Linked DNA regions of Hoeflea algicola. The protein of the gene in region 1 interacts with the protein of each later gene in a pairwise test. Links are inferred from orthologs where the notes say so. Each region holds a gene or a part of one and is shown in the gene's direction. Other genes may lie near its edges.

Region 1 (7,457 bases):
AATGCCGATGACGGCGCATTCGGCAACATCGGGATGGCCGGAAACCGCCTCCTCCATGCCGCCGGTCGACAACCGGTGGCCGGCCACATTGATGATGTCATCAGTTCGCGCCATGATGAACAGATAGCCGTCATCATCAACAAACCCGGCATCAGCGGTTTTGTAATATCCAGGAAATTCGGCGAGATACGCATCGTTGAACCGCTCGTCGGCCCGCCACAGCGTTGGCAGGCAGCCTGGCGGCAAGGGCAGCTTGACGACGATGTTGCCGAGCGTACCCGATGCCACCGGGTACCCCTCATCGTCGATCACCCGGACATCATAGCCAGGCATCGCCACGGCCGGCGATCCGTGCTTGACCGGCAACAGCCCCAGCCCCATCGGATTGCCGGCGATGGTCCAGCCGGTTTCGGTTTGCCACCAATGATCGATCACCGGCACCTTGAGCACCCGTTCGGCCCATTGAATCGTGTCGGGATCGGCGCGTTCGCCAGCCAGAAACAGCGCCCGGAAGCCCGACAGGTCGTAATTGCCGATCAGGCTGCCCTGCGGATCTTCCTTGCGAGATCGCCCGGAACGCCGTCGGCGCGGTAAACAGCACCGCGACATCATACTCGGCGATCACCCGCCAGAAGGTTCCGGCATCGGGCGTTCCCACCGGCTTGCCCTCGAACAGGATCGTGGTGTTGCCGTGCAACAGCGGCCCGTAGACGATGTAGGAATGACCGACCACCCAGCCGATATCGGAGGCCGCCCAGAACACTTCGCCCGGTTTCATGCCATACATGGCATGCATCGACCAATACAGCGCCGCCATATGGCCGCCATTGTCGCGCACCACGCCCTTGGGCTGGCCGGTAGTGCCCGATGTATAGAGAATATACAGCGGATCGGTTGCTGCAACCGGGGTGCAGGTGACCTTGCGGCCGGCATTGGCCTGCATCAACGCCACGTAATCAAAATCCCGGCCTTCGGTGAGCTCGCAACGGTGTTCGTCGCGCTGGAAAATGATGGTTGCCTCGGGCTTGTGGGCCGATTGCTCGATCGCCGCGTCGAGCAACGGCTTGTAGGCGACAATCCGCCCCGGTTCGAGACCGCAAGAGGCCGAGATCACCAGTTTTGCCTGGCAGTCTTCGACGCGGGTGGCAAGTTCCGAGGCGGCAAAGCCGCCAAACACCACCGAGTGAATGGCCCCGAGCCGCGCGCAGGCCAACATCGCCACCAGCGCTTCAGGAATCATCGGCATGTAGATGATCACCCGGTCACCCTTGCCAACGCCCTTGTCGGACAGCGCGCCCGAAAACGCCTCGACATCGGCAAGCATCGCCGAATAGCTTATGCTTCGCTTGGCGCCGGTGATCGCGCTGTCATAGATGATCGCCGCCTGCTCGCCGCGCCCCGCCGCCACGTGGCGATCCAGGCAATTGTAGCAGGTGTTGGTCACCCCATCGGGATACCAGCCGCCATAGGGCCCCATGTCCGGATCAAACGCGGTCTCCGGGCGGGTAAACCAGTCGATCGCCGCGGCCTGATCCATCCAGAACGCCTGCGGATCCTTGCGCCAGCTTGCATAAACCTCACGATAACTGCTTGTCATCACACCATCCTCCCACAGACCGGTCTGTCTCAATTGCCGCACCCTATGCGGGCCAAGCTGAGCCGGAAACTAGACATTGGACTAGGAAATTACATCAAATCGATTTGTGTGTTCACTTTTTCACAGCCTGATCCGATATGACGCACATATTCGAAATCAAGGCGTTAGGATGATCGGTGCGCGGTCAGTTGAACGCTGCGCGCATTACCGCGAGCCAAAGATCGCCGATCCCACCCGTACTTCTGTCGCCCCAAAGGCAATCGCGGTCTCAAAATCATCCGACATGCCCATTGATAGCCGCGCGATTCCGGCTTGGTCGGCAATCTTGCCAAGCAGTGCAAAATGCGGCCCCGGGTTTTCATCGACCGGCGGAATGCACATCAAGCCGCTGATCTGCAGGCCCAACTCGTTCCGACAGAGATCGATGAAGGTCACGGCTGAATCCGGCTCAATACCTGCCTTTTGCGGCTCTGACCCGGTATTGACCTGGACATAAAGCTCCGGGCTTCGGCCCTGCTTGTTGATTTCGCGGGCAATTTCGCGGGCAATCTTCTCCCGGTCGACAGTCTGGATCACATCAAACAGCGCCACCGCCTCGGCAGTCTTGTTGGATTGCAGCGGACCGATCAGGTGCAGTTCAAGATCGGTCATATCTTGCCTGAGTTGCGGCCATTTCGACTGCGCTTCCTGGACCCGGTTCTCGCCAAATACCCGCTGACCCGCCTCGATCACCGGCATGATCTCGGCGGCAGATTTGGTCTTGGAGACCGCCACCAGCCGCACCGAACCGCTGGCCCGGCCTGCTTCGGCTTCCGCAGCGGCGATTGCTGCCCGCACTCGTTGAAGGTTTTCCTGCGCGTTCAAACTGTGCTCCTCATGTCGGTCATGTCCTTCTCAGGTGTTAGCCCAGCCCGCCGCACTTGCCAATGTGGTGATCGAAAATCCGGTTTCGCGCCCTTACCGAGCCAGCTCAATCGATCCTTACCCTTCAACTTTGCACCCGACCGCGGTCAATGCCGGTTCAATGGGCATCAATACCCCCCTCAACGGTTGACGCTTGCCGGGTTTCATGGTGAAGGTCGCGACCAAAATGGACAGGGTTTTGGTGATCCAACATGGCAATTGAACGGTACAATCCCAAACAGGCGGAAACCCGCTGGCAGCGGGCCTGGGAAGAGGCGCGGATTTACGAGACGGACAACGACAGTCCGGACCCGAAATACTATGTGCTTGAGATGTTTCCCTATCCCTCCGGGCGGATCCACATGGGTCATGTCCGCAATTACGCCATGGGCGACGTGGTAGCCCGCTACAAGCGCGCCCGCGGCTTCAACGTGCTTCACCCGATGGGCTGGGACGCCTTCGGCATGCCGGCCGAGAACGCCGCCATTCAGAACAAGGTACATCCGCGTGAATGGACCTATGCCAATATCGACGCCATGCGCCGCCAGCTCAAATCGATGGGCCTGTCGCTCGACTGGAGCCGGGAATTCGCCACCTGCGACGTTGAATACTACAAACAGCAGCAGGCGCTGTTTCTCGATTTCCTCGCAGCCGGGTTGATCTACCGCCGCAATTCCAAGGTCAACTGGGACCCGGTCGACATGACCGTGCTCGCCAATGAACAGGTGATCGACGGCCGTGGCTGGCGCTCCGGCGCGCTGGTTGAACAGCGCGAACTGACGCAATGGTTTTTCCGCATCACCGATTTTGCCGAGGACCTGCTGCAATCGCTCGATGAACTCGATCAATGGCCTGAAAAGGTCCGGCTGATGCAGAAAAACTGGATCGGCAAATCCGAAGGCTTGTCACTGCGCTGGGAGATTACAGATCCGGCAACGGCCGGTGGTGCTACCGATATCGAGGTCTACACCACGCGTCCTGACACCGTTTACGGCGCCTCGTTCCTGGCAATCGCCGCCGATCATCCGCTCGCACGGGAACTGGCAGCCAAGGACCCCGGGATTGCAGCATTCTGTGACCAGTGCCGCCACGCCGGTACCTCGCTGGCAGCCCTTGAAACCGCCGAAAAAGTTGGAATGCAGACGCCTTTGCGGGTAATCCATCCGCTCGATCCGGAGTGGACGGTACCGGTCTACATCGCCAATTTCGTGCTGATGGATTATGGTACCGGCGCCATTTTCGGCTGCCCGTCAGGCGACCAGCGAGACCTCGATTTTGCGCGTAAATACAATTTGCCGGTCACCCCGGTGGTAATGCCTGCAGGCGAAGATGCCGCCAATTTCGTCATTACCGATGAAGCCTATGTCGGCGACGGCGTAATGATCAATTCACGCGATCTCAATGGGCTTACCCCGGCAGCAGCCTTCGAGAAGGTCACGGAACTGCTCGAAAACCGGCAACTCGGTGGCAAACCTCAGGCTGCGCGCAAAACCAACTACAGGTTGCGCGACTGGGGACTTTCCCGTCAACGTTACTGGGGCGCGCCTATCCCGGTAATCCATTGCGATGATTGCGGCGTGGTTCCGGTACCTGTCGCGGATCTGCCGGTTGAATTGCCGGAGGATGTGACCCTCGACGCGCCGGGCAACCCGCTCGACCATCACCCGACCTGGCGTCATGTCGCCTGCCCGAAATGCGGCAAGGATGCGCGGCGGGAAACCGACACGATGGACACATTTGTCGATTCATCCTGGTATTTTGCCCGGTTTACCGCCCCACGGCACCAAACCCCGACTGATCCGGCTGTGGCCAGCGCCTGGTTGCCGGTCGACCAGTATATTGGCGGCATCGAGCACGCGATCCTGCACCTGCTGTATTCCCGCTTCTTTACCCGCGCCATGCGCAAGACCGGCCATGTCGATCTCAAGGAACCGTTCCGCGGCCTGTTCACGCAAGGAATGGTGGTTCACGAGACCTACCGGGCCGAAAATGGCGGCAAGGGCGAATGGGTGGCGCCGGCCGATGTGTTGATCGAAGAACAGGACGGCAAACGCAGCGCCCGTCATGCCCAAACCGGAGCGTCGCTTGCGATCGGCTCGATCGAGAAGATGTCCAAGTCGAAAAAGAATGTCGTCGATCCCGACGATATCATCGACGGATTTGGCGCTGATACCGCGCGGTTCTTCATGCTCTCCGATTCGCCGCCCGACCGCGACGTGATCTGGACCGAATCCGGAGTCGAGGGCGCCCACCGCTTTGTTCAGCGCATCTGGCGCCTGATTGGCGAGGCTGCGCCGGAACTTAAGGGTGTCGAAGCCGCTACGGGAACCGCGGGCCGGGCGCTGGACGTCTCACGCGCTGCTCACAGGACCGTCAAGGCGGTTGGCGAAGACCTTGAAAAGCTGGCTTTCAACAAGGCAGTGGCCCGGCTATACGAACTCGTCAATAGCCTGGCCGCGCCGCTTTCCGACGTTGCCGCCGCAAAGGCCGACCCGGCCCTCAAATCTGCCTGCAAGCAGGCTGTGGACCATCTGATACTACTGATCGCGCCGATGATGCCGCATCTAGCGGAAGAATGCTGGACCCTGATCGGCAATGACGGCATGGTAGCCACCACGCTCTGGCCGGTCTATGATCCATCGCTGGTGACTGACGATCAGATCACGCTGCCGGTGCAGATCAATGGCAAGAAGCGTGGGGATTTGACAATTGACCGCGATGCCGATCAAGCTGCGGTCGAGCAGGCGGTTCTGGCGCTCGATTTCGTCCGTGCCGCAACTGGCGGCAATCCGCCGCGCAAACTCATCATCGTACCCCAGAGGATCGTCAATGTTGTCATCTGAACGTTTCGGACCGGGCCGTACCTCCGGGCTCGTCGTACTGGGTTTGGGACTTGCGCTTCTGGCTGGTTGCCAGGCGCGTCCGCTCTATGGCACGACGGGCGCACAAGAACAGTCCGTGGCGGTATCTCCGGCCACAAGCCGGGTTCAGCGCATAGTCCGCAACGAACTCGTGCTCGGGTTTGGTGGCGAACAGACGGCAGCCAAATATCAACTCGATCTCAAGGTTACGGCGTACACAAGCGGCCTTCTGCCGGGTGGTGTCGACAACGAGTTTTCCGCCGCGCGGACAACGGTGACGGCCAACTACGTACTCAAGGACGCAAGCACCAGCGAAACCATCAAATCCGGCTCACGGTTTGCCGACGCCCAGCTCGATCTGCCGTCTCAGAGCTTTGCACAAACACGTGCCAGGCAAGAAGCTGAAGATCGCGCCGCACACTCGGTTGCAGCTCTTGTTCGCGCCGATGTCGCGGCAGCGCTCGCACAGTAGATTGTAGCGTTTTCGACTGGTTCGTCGGAGCGAAACCGTACGATATTTCAACGTGATACAGCGATTTTCGCGAATTTGAATGAGCGTCTGGCGCTGTAGTCCTAAACCGGATCCCCAGGCGACGCATGGCCCAGATCAAATCCCACGAATTTGCAGGCTTCATCCGACGTCAGGGCACCCCCTACCGGATTGTGCTGGTCTATGGCCCGGACCGCGGCATGGTTTCCGAGCGTGCCGCCGAGGTCGCCGCCAAGACCGGCGTGGATCTCAAGGATGATTTCGCGGTTCTCAGGCTCGAAGCCTCTGATCTGTCCGGTGATCCAGGTCGTCTGGCGGATGAGTTTGGTGCCATCAGCCTGTTTGGAGGCGATCGGTTGGTATGGATCAAGAACGCCGGCAACGACCGCGGTCTGATCGAGGCACTCTCCGCTGTGGCCGATACCGAACCCGGCTCATCGCATCTGCTGATTGAGGCCGGCGACCTCAAGAAGGGCGGCGGACTGCGAAAGGCAGTCGAGAACGCCAAGACCGCTCTGGCCATCCCCTGCTATGCCGATGATGCCCGTGGCATTCAGGCGTTGATCGACGAAGAGCTAGGCACCGCCGGCCTGACTATCCAGGGCGATGCACGGCAACGCTTGACCCAACTTCTGGGCGGGGACCGGCTGGCGAGCCGCGCCGAACTGCGTAAACTGGCGCTCTACTGTCATGGCGCGGCCACGGTGACCGACGATGACATCATCGAGGCCATCGGCGATGTCGCCGCCTTATCAGTCGATGACGCCATTGATGCCGTATTCGCTGGCGATCCTGTCCGGTTGGAGGCCGCACTGTTGCGCATTCTTGCGTCCAAGACATCCATTTTTCTGGTTCTGCGAGGCTGCATTGCCCAGTTCGAACAACTCGATGCCATGCGTTCGATGGTGGAAAACCAGTCGCGCCAACCCGCCCAGGTACTGGCCGAACGTGGGCGCGGTATCCATTTCAAGCGCAAACCGGTGGTCGAGCGCGCACTGAGGCATTGGCGCCTGGGCGCCATCAATGCCGAAATGCGACGCCTGTCCGAGGCGGTGCTTGCCACCCGGCAACGCCCACAACTGGAAGCATCGATCGCACGGCAGGCGCTATTGCGAACCTGCCTGCTCAGCCGGTAGCTATAAGCTGTTGATTCTAATGGTTTGTTTCACCAAGTAGCCGACACAACTCATCAAGCTGTTCAAGCGATTTGTAATCGATGCGAAGCTGTCCGCCCTGTCCCTTGTGGGCAAGCTGCACCTTGAGGCCAAGCACATCCGACAGGCTTCTTTCCAGAGCCAATGTGTCAGGGTCTTTCGCATCCACCGGCTTGGCTACCGTCCCCTCAGGCCGGTTTGCCTGTTCGGCATCCTTCTGCGCCAACCGTTCCGCATCGCGAACGGACAAGCCGCCATCAATGATGCGCTTGGCCAGCGCCACCGGGTCAGAGGTGGAAACAATGGCTCGCGCATGGCCAGCCGACAATGCGCCCTCAGCAAGCATGGTGCGCACCGGTTCGGGCAATTTCAACAGCCTGAGCGAGTTGGCAACATGGCTGCGGCTTTTGCCGATCACCTCACCGAGATCATTCTGGGTATAGTCGTATTGG
Region 2 (7,189 bases), 1.3 Mb from region 1 along the record:
CCGCCGCCAACCGGTTCCGGCTGGTGGTCGAGCAGTATCCCAACACCAGACAGATCGAGGAGGCGCTGGCGCGGCTGGTCGAGACCTATTACGCGATGGGGCTCGAAAGCGAGGCGCAGACAGCTGCGGCCGTGCTTGGCCACAACTATCCCGACAGCCAGTGGTATGCCGATTCCTACAAGCTCCTGCGCACGGGCGGTCTTGAGCCGCGCGAGAACAAGGGCTCCTGGATTTCGCGCGCCGGGTCCCGCCTCGTCGGCGCCTGAAGCAGGGCGCGATGCTGGTACAGCTGTCGATCCGCGATATAGTCCTGATCGAGAAGCTTGATCTCGAGTTTGACGCCGGGCTCTCGGTCCTCACCGGTGAGACCGGGGCCGGCAAATCCATATTGCTTGACAGCCTGTCACTGGCGCTCGGTGGCCGCGGCGATGGTTCGCTTGTGCGCCATGGCGCCGACAAGGGCCAGGTTACCGCCGTGTTCGATGTTGGCGCGGATCATCCGGCGCGGCTGCTTTTGCGCGACAACGGCATTGATGATGACGGTGATCTGGTGTTTCGCCGGGTGCAATCGGGCGATGGCCGCACGCGGGTGTTCATCAACGATCAGCCAGCCAGCGTGGCGCTGATGCGCGAAGCCGGGCAACGGCTGGTGGAAATTCACGGCCAGCATGACGACCGCGCCCTGATCGACATGGATGCCCACCGGGCGCTGCTTGATGCCTTTGGCGGCCTGAGTGAGCGCGCGGCCGAAGTCGGTGCGCTGCATGAGAGCTGGCGCGAAGCGGAACGGGCGCTTAAAGCCCACCGGGCGCGGGTCGAGGCGGCGCGGCGCGAGGCCGACTGGCTGCGCTCATCGGTCGACGAGCTGGAAAAGCTGGTGCCGGTGGAAGGCGAAGAGGAACAACTCGCCGAAAGCCGTTCGCGGATGATGAAGGCCGAGAAGATGGCCAGTGACATCAACGAGGCTGATGAGGTGCTCAGCGGCCAGGCGTCGCCGATCCCGGTGATCAGTGGCTTGCTCCGGCGGCTTGAGCGCAAGGCCGAACAGGCGCCGGAACTTCTCAACGACACGGTGGCGGCGCTGGATGTCGCGCTCAATGCGCTGGCTGAAGCCCAGACCGCCGTCGAGGCGGCGCAGCGGGCGGCGGATTTCAACCCGCGCGAGTTGGAAGAGACCGAGGAGCGGCTGTTTGCATTGAGGGCGGCTGCGCGCAAATACAATGTGCCCGTGGATTCGCTGGCCGAATTGGCGGCGCGGATGATGGCCGATCTGGCTGATCTCGATGCCGGTGAAGAACGGCTGTCGGCGCTTGAAGCCCGGGTGGGGCAGACCGAGGCCGCGTTCCTGCAGTCGGCCAAAGTCTTGTCGGAACGCCGCCACACGGCGGGTGCTGCGCTGACTGCTGCGGTGATGGCCGAGTTGCCGGCGCTGAAGCTGGAGCGGGCCGAATTCATTGTCGAGATCAGCAGTGATGCTGCCAATGCCGGACCGACGGGAATCGATTCCGTGGCTTTCCATGTGCGCACCAACCCCGGCTCGCGGCCCGGCCCGATCATGAAGGTGGCCTCAGGCGGCGAACTTTCGCGGTTCCTGCTGGCGCTGAAAGTGGCGCTGGCCGATCGCGGTTCGGCACCGACGTTGGTTTTTGACGAGATCGACACCGGCGTGGGCGGAGCGGTGGCCGATGCCATCGGCAAGCGGCTCAAGCGGCTGGCTGATGGCGTTCAGGTGCTTTCGGTCACCCATGCACCGCAGGTAGCGGCGCGGGCTGCGACGCATTTGCTGATTGCCAAGGGGCCATCCGAGGAAGGTTCGACAACCGTGACCACCCGGGTGCGCAGCATGGGGCTCGATGACCGGTGCGAGGAAATCGCCCGGATGCTGGCCGGCGAGCACGTTACCGCCGAAGCGCGTGCCGCAGCCGCACGGCTACTGGATGTGGCGGACTGAGGAGGTCTGGCCCGGTACGGGGCAGGGATCCGGCATGCGTGGCTGTTGATTTGCCTACCAGAAAGTCTTGTTGAAAACCGATGGCCCTTCGAGCCGCGCCATGATGGTCATGACGTGGTCGGTGGTATTGCGGGCGCTGTCCGCGCTCCGCCGCATATTGGCGCTGTCCCGGGCATCATCCGAGATCAATTCAACCACGCCCCGGAGTTGATAGGCGGTGTTCATGAAGCTTGCGGCTGTTTCCGCGTCTTCGGGGCTCATTCTGGCGGTGAGGGGAGCGTCATCGTCCATCACCTCGAGATAGGCCGTGGGCACGGAACCGTCCGTGGCTGTGCCCGGATTGGCGGGTTGCTCCAGCCCGGCCAGCGTCTTGAACGCGGAGGCAAAATCGGAGGCCGCGGATTCAAGCTCCTTGGCCATCCGCGCTGTGTGGCCGGCAAGAAAACCCGGGGCGAGATTGAACAGCGACAGCGTGTTCATCTGCTCCTTGAGGTGCTTGAGCCGGTCCTCTGCAAAAGCCTTGCGGCCGAGCGCTGCCGATTCGACGAAATTGTCGAGCAGCGCCAGCGAGTCTAAAGCCTCATCACCGGCTTCAACGGATTCGGGCGTCACCGCTGCCGATGCGTTGGTGAGGATCGCCCGCTCCGTGGTCACCCTGGGAGCGGTGAAAAATTGTGTGCCGACGATCATCTGTCCGTCATTCCTTCATCGCGGCGCCAAGACCCGCATGCCGCATCAGCCTACACTGCAAATCCTAATTGCTGATTGATGTTCACGCGCCCGATAGAGGCCTTTTCATTTGCCCGGATTTCTCTAAAACGGTGCTGATCGCCGGAGCCCCAACATGACCCATCAGCCAAAACCGGTAGCCGAGTTGTCGGAAGCGGAAGCGAAGACCGAACTGGAACGGCTGGCCGCTGAAATTGCCCGTCATGACGAGGCCTATCACGGCCATGACGCGCCGCTGGTCTCTGATGCCGAGTATGACGCGCTGAAGCAGCGCAACCTTGCCATCGAGGCGCGATTCCCGCATCTCAAGCTCGCCGATTCCCCGTCCGAGAAAGTCGGCGGCGCGATAGCCGAAGGCTTTGGCAAGATCACCCACAAGGTGCCGATGCTGTCGCTCGACAATGCGTTTTCCGACGAGGACGTGCGCGATTTTGTCCATTCCGTCTACCGCTTCCTGGGGCAGTTGCCGGACAATTCGATTGCGTTCACCGCCGAGCCGAAGATTGACGGATTGTCGATGTCGATCCGCTACGAGGATGGCAAGCTGGTCACCGCCGCCACCCGTGGCGATGGCACCACCGGCGAAAATGTCACCGCCAACGTCAAGACAATCTCGGAAATCCCCAACCAATTGCCCGATGGCGCGCCGGAAGTGGTCGAGGTGCGCGGTGAGGTCTACATGGCCAAGCAGGACTTTCTGGCGCTCAACCAGCGCATGGAAGCCGAGGGCAAGCCGACCTATGTCAATCCGCGCAACACGGCGGCGGGTTCATTGCGTCAGCTCGACGCCAAGATCACGGCCAGCCGCAAGCTCAGGTTTTTTGCCTATGCCTGGGGCGACATGTCGGCGATGCCTTCTGACACCCAGCACGGCATGATCGAGACCTTTGCGGCCTGGGGCTTTCCTGTCAATCCGCTGACCAAACGGCTGGGCAGCATCAAGGGGTTGATCGACCATTACAACGAAATCGGGCTGGCCCGCGCCGATCTGCCCTATGATATTGACGGGGTGGTCTACAAGGTCGACCGGCTGGACCTGCAGGCTCGGCTTGGCTTCCGCTCGCGCAGCCCGCGCTGGGCGATTGCGCATAAATTCCCGGCCGAAAAGGCCGTGACCAAACTCACCGCCATCGACATCCAGGTCGGCCGCACCGGCGCGCTGACCCCGGTGGCGCGGCTTGAGCCGATCACCGTCGGCGGCGTGGTGGTCACCAATGCGACGCTGCACAATGCCGAGGAGATCGAGCGGCTCGGCGTTCGAATCCATGACACGGTCGAGATCCAGCGCGCCGGCGATGTCATTCCGCAGATCTTGCGGGTGGTCGATTCACCCGATGACGCAGAGGCGTTCGAATTCCCGAACATCTGTCCCTGCCATCTCAAGACGCCGGTGATTCGCGAGGAAACCGCGGGCGGTGTAGAAGGCGTTATTCGCCGCTGTTCGGGTGAGTTTGCCTGCCCGTTCCAGCGCAAGGAACATCTCAAGCATTTTGTCTCGCGCAAGGCCTTTGACATTGATGGCCTGGGCGAGAAGCAGATCGAGTTCTTCTACGACGACAAGACACTGCCGATCCGCCAGCCTGCCGACATCTTCACGCTGAAGACGCGTGACGAGGCCAACGGCTTGCAACGGCTGAAGAACCGCGACGGCTATGGCGACACATCGGCGCAAAAGCTGTTCGACGCCATCGAGGCGCGCCGGACCATTGCGCTCGATCGGCTGATTTTCGGGCTCGGCATCCGCCATGTCGGCGAGCAGACCGCCAAGACCCTGGCGCGCGCCTACGGGACCTGGGAGGCGTTGCACGAGGCGGCATTGGCCATTGCCGGGGGTGACAAAGCGGCGATCGAGGAGATGGATGCGCTCGACGATATCGGTCCCGCAGTGGTTGAGGCCATCGGCCGCTTCTTCGGCGAGCCGCACAATATCGACATGGTCGAAAGACTGCTAGAGCAACTCACCATTCTCGAAGCCGAAAAGCCGGCGCAGGATTCCCCCGTCGCAGGCCTCACGGTGGTGTTCACCGGCAGCCTCGAAAAGATGACCCGCGATGAAGCCAAGGCGATGGCCGAACGGCTGGGCGCCAAGGTGGCAGGCTCGGTGTCGAAGAAGACAGACATCCTGGTTGCCGGCCCCGGCGCCGGCTCAAAACTCACCAAGGCGCAAGGCCTGGGTGTGCGCACCATGACCGAGGACGAATGGTTCGAGCTGGTCGGCTGACACAGGTTACATCAAACCTGATCGGGGTGACGCGACCTGCCTTAGGCATAATCGACATTCAGCCTAGGCAACATCCTGCGTCTTGAGGCTCTGAATCTGTGTGGAGTGGGCACTGATATCCTGCGGATGCTGAGCGATCACCGTTTGGTTCCTGCCGTTGCGCTTGGCATCGTAGAGCGCCTCGTCGGCACGATTGATCAGCATTTCGGGTGTCTGGTCACCCTCCCACAGGGCCAAACCGATGCTGATGGTCACCCGGCTTGCCGGGGTGTCTCCCGAGGTCTTTAACCGGAACGATTCAACGGATTTGCGAATCCGCTCGGCTACCGCGAAAGCATCGCTTGCGGAGGTGCGGGGCAGCACCACGAGGAATTCCTCGCCGCCGTAGCGCGAGACTATGTCGCCGTCGCGCAGGGCGACGCTGATCTTGTTGGCCACCCCCTTAATGCAGTCGTCACCGGCGGCGTGGCCGAGAGTATCATTGAGCTGTTTGAAATTATCGATGTCGAGCATTAGGAAGGCGATAGCCCGTTTGGCATAGGAGGGGTCGCTCCAGATCCGATCGATATCTTCCTGGGTTGAACGCCGGTTCTGAATTCCGGTTAATGGGTCGAGATTGGCGATCACCTGCAATTCGGCATTGAGGCTCGCCAGTGCCTCTTGGTCGCGCAGTTCCCGGATTTTCGATTTGAAGCTTTTCCACTGGCTTCTCAGTGTTGCCTTTCGGGTCGAGGCGAAAGCAACGATCACACCGCTGTAAAAAAGACTGGTGCTCAGCGCCAGCCAAGGATCGGGGACCGGACCGGTCATGAGCATGCCGGCATGGAGAATGATTGCCGCGACAACCCCGGCGACCGTCCAGCGAAACTCGATAGGAAAGAACAGGATTGCGGTGGCCACCGTAAACAGCGCCCCCGTGAGATAGCGTTCAAACAGCGAGACCCCGCCCAACGCCCCCAGCGCACCGGACCCAATCATGATGGTCGCCGAGACCACGACCAATGTCGCACCCTGGACCCAACTTGCCCGCTGCCGTCCCCAGAGCAAGTAGAGACCTAGCAGAATGGTGGAGACAATGAATCCGCGGATGGCCAGCGTCGCCATCAACAGTGAGGGGCTGACAAGGTAGTCGAAAGACATCAGGAGAAAGTTGAAGACGAAAGCCGCCTGCAGCCAGGCGCGCGCCTTGAGCGAATGCGCCGCCCAGGAATAACTGTCGTAGAGAGCGCTGAGCGCAGGCGATGCATCGGGCAAGGAGCTATCCTGCGTCAGCACCCGGTCAGGAAGCATGACGCGATCAGTCATCGCTGTTTTAAGCGCATCATTATAGATGCGCTGGCTGAGTGCCCGGTGATCTGTTTGCCTAGTGTTCTTCATTGTCGCGGAACGTAGCATCCGGTTGTAAAGAATGGCTTTCTTGCCGATGGCGCTTTGCCGCAGCAATAAAACGCCGCGGCGACGGGGATGGCGAGGACCAGGTGGCGATGATCAGCAGCAACTGCCAGCGTACACACGCTTTGGCCGGTCCGCGTGCGTGCACCTGGCGGTATTGTTTCGCCTTGCGAGATCCAACCGAGAAACAGCGCCGCAAATCACCCGTTCAGGTGATTGAATGCGGCGGTGTCGGGCTGCTTACTCATGCCGGGACCATCATCAGACATTGGATGATTTCCAGGGATGGGGCGCAATTTTCGGCTCGGGCAAGATCCGGCGAAGCGATGCATCTCCCTGGATGGCAATAGACATTGGGGAATGCACATGAAAATTCAAACCACCGGCCTGATCGGCCTTGCCGTTCTGCTTTCGGCCTGCCAAACGCCTTCCCCCGCGGCCAAGTCGGAAGCTGCCAAGCCGGAAACCTTCGATACGGCGGCCTCGACTGCCAACGCCTTTGCCGCGACGCCTGCCAATCCGGCGATGTGTGCGATCGCCCTGCAAAGCGGGCCACCGCCAAAGCCTGCAAAGGGGGCTGATTTTGCGAAAAATGCGGTTGGCAAGAACCTGGCGCGCAATGTCGGGCGCAATGTGCTCGGCAACATGATCGGCGGCGGCATCATCGGCGCCACCGTGGCAAGCCAGGTTGTCCGCACCGAGCAGGACCTGGGTGGCAAGTGGATGGCCACCGACGGATCCTCCGGTTGCGGCTGCGAGATTCAGATCCGCACCGGCGCAGGTGTCATCGCCCAAGGGTTCGGCAGCCGCAGCGGCTACAAGCTGAAGGATGCCAAGGGCGGCAACATGAACAATCTGTCCTGCGCGAACCCGCACCTCGCCAATGTCGGACGATT

What was found.
Region 2: the proteins of leuS (region 1) and ligA interact in binary tests that used the Escherichia coli proteins (3 or more experiments, as listed by UniProt). The link is inferred for Hoeflea algicola from one-to-one orthologs.

Annotation. Positions count from the first base shown.
Region 1 is NZ_JAOVZR010000001.1:3,125,917-3,133,373, forward strand. The notes cover bases 2,314-5,543. They hold leuS (leucine--tRNA ligase), read left to right. Parts: upstream 2,314-2,712; coding sequence 2,713-5,343; downstream 5,344-5,543. Other genes in these bases: OEG84_RS15360 (YggS family pyridoxal phosphate-dependent enzyme), read right to left, coding at 2,314-2,461; lptE (LPS assembly lipoprotein LptE), read left to right, coding at 5,330-5,543. Also shown: OEG84_RS25380 (AMP-binding enzyme), read right to left, coding at 1-333; more of OEG84_RS15360, read right to left, coding at 1,802-2,313; more of lptE, read left to right, coding at 5,544-5,833; holA (DNA polymerase III subunit delta), read left to right, coding at 5,959-6,987; OEG84_RS15380 (ParB/RepB/Spo0J family partition protein), read right to left, coding at 7,004-7,457.
Region 2 is NZ_JAOVZR010000001.1:1,828,082-1,835,270, reverse strand. What follows is about bases 2,387-5,348. They hold ligA (NAD-dependent DNA ligase LigA), read left to right. Parts: upstream 2,387-2,795; coding sequence 2,796-4,901; downstream 4,902-5,348. Other genes in these bases: OEG84_RS09020 (GGDEF domain-containing protein), read right to left, coding at 4,965-5,348; OEG84_RS09030 (hypothetical protein), read right to left, coding at 2,387-2,641. Outside these bases: OEG84_RS09040 (outer membrane protein assembly factor BamD), read left to right, coding at 1-266; DNA repair protein RecN, read left to right, coding at 278-1,951; more of OEG84_RS09030, read right to left, coding at 2,006-2,386; more of OEG84_RS09020, read right to left, coding at 5,349-6,278; OEG84_RS09015 (hypothetical protein), read left to right, coding at 6,660-7,189. UniProt on the Escherichia coli protein: DNA ligase that catalyzes the formation of phosphodiester linkages between 5'-phosphoryl and 3'-hydroxyl groups in double-stranded DNA using NAD as a coenzyme and as the energy source for the reaction.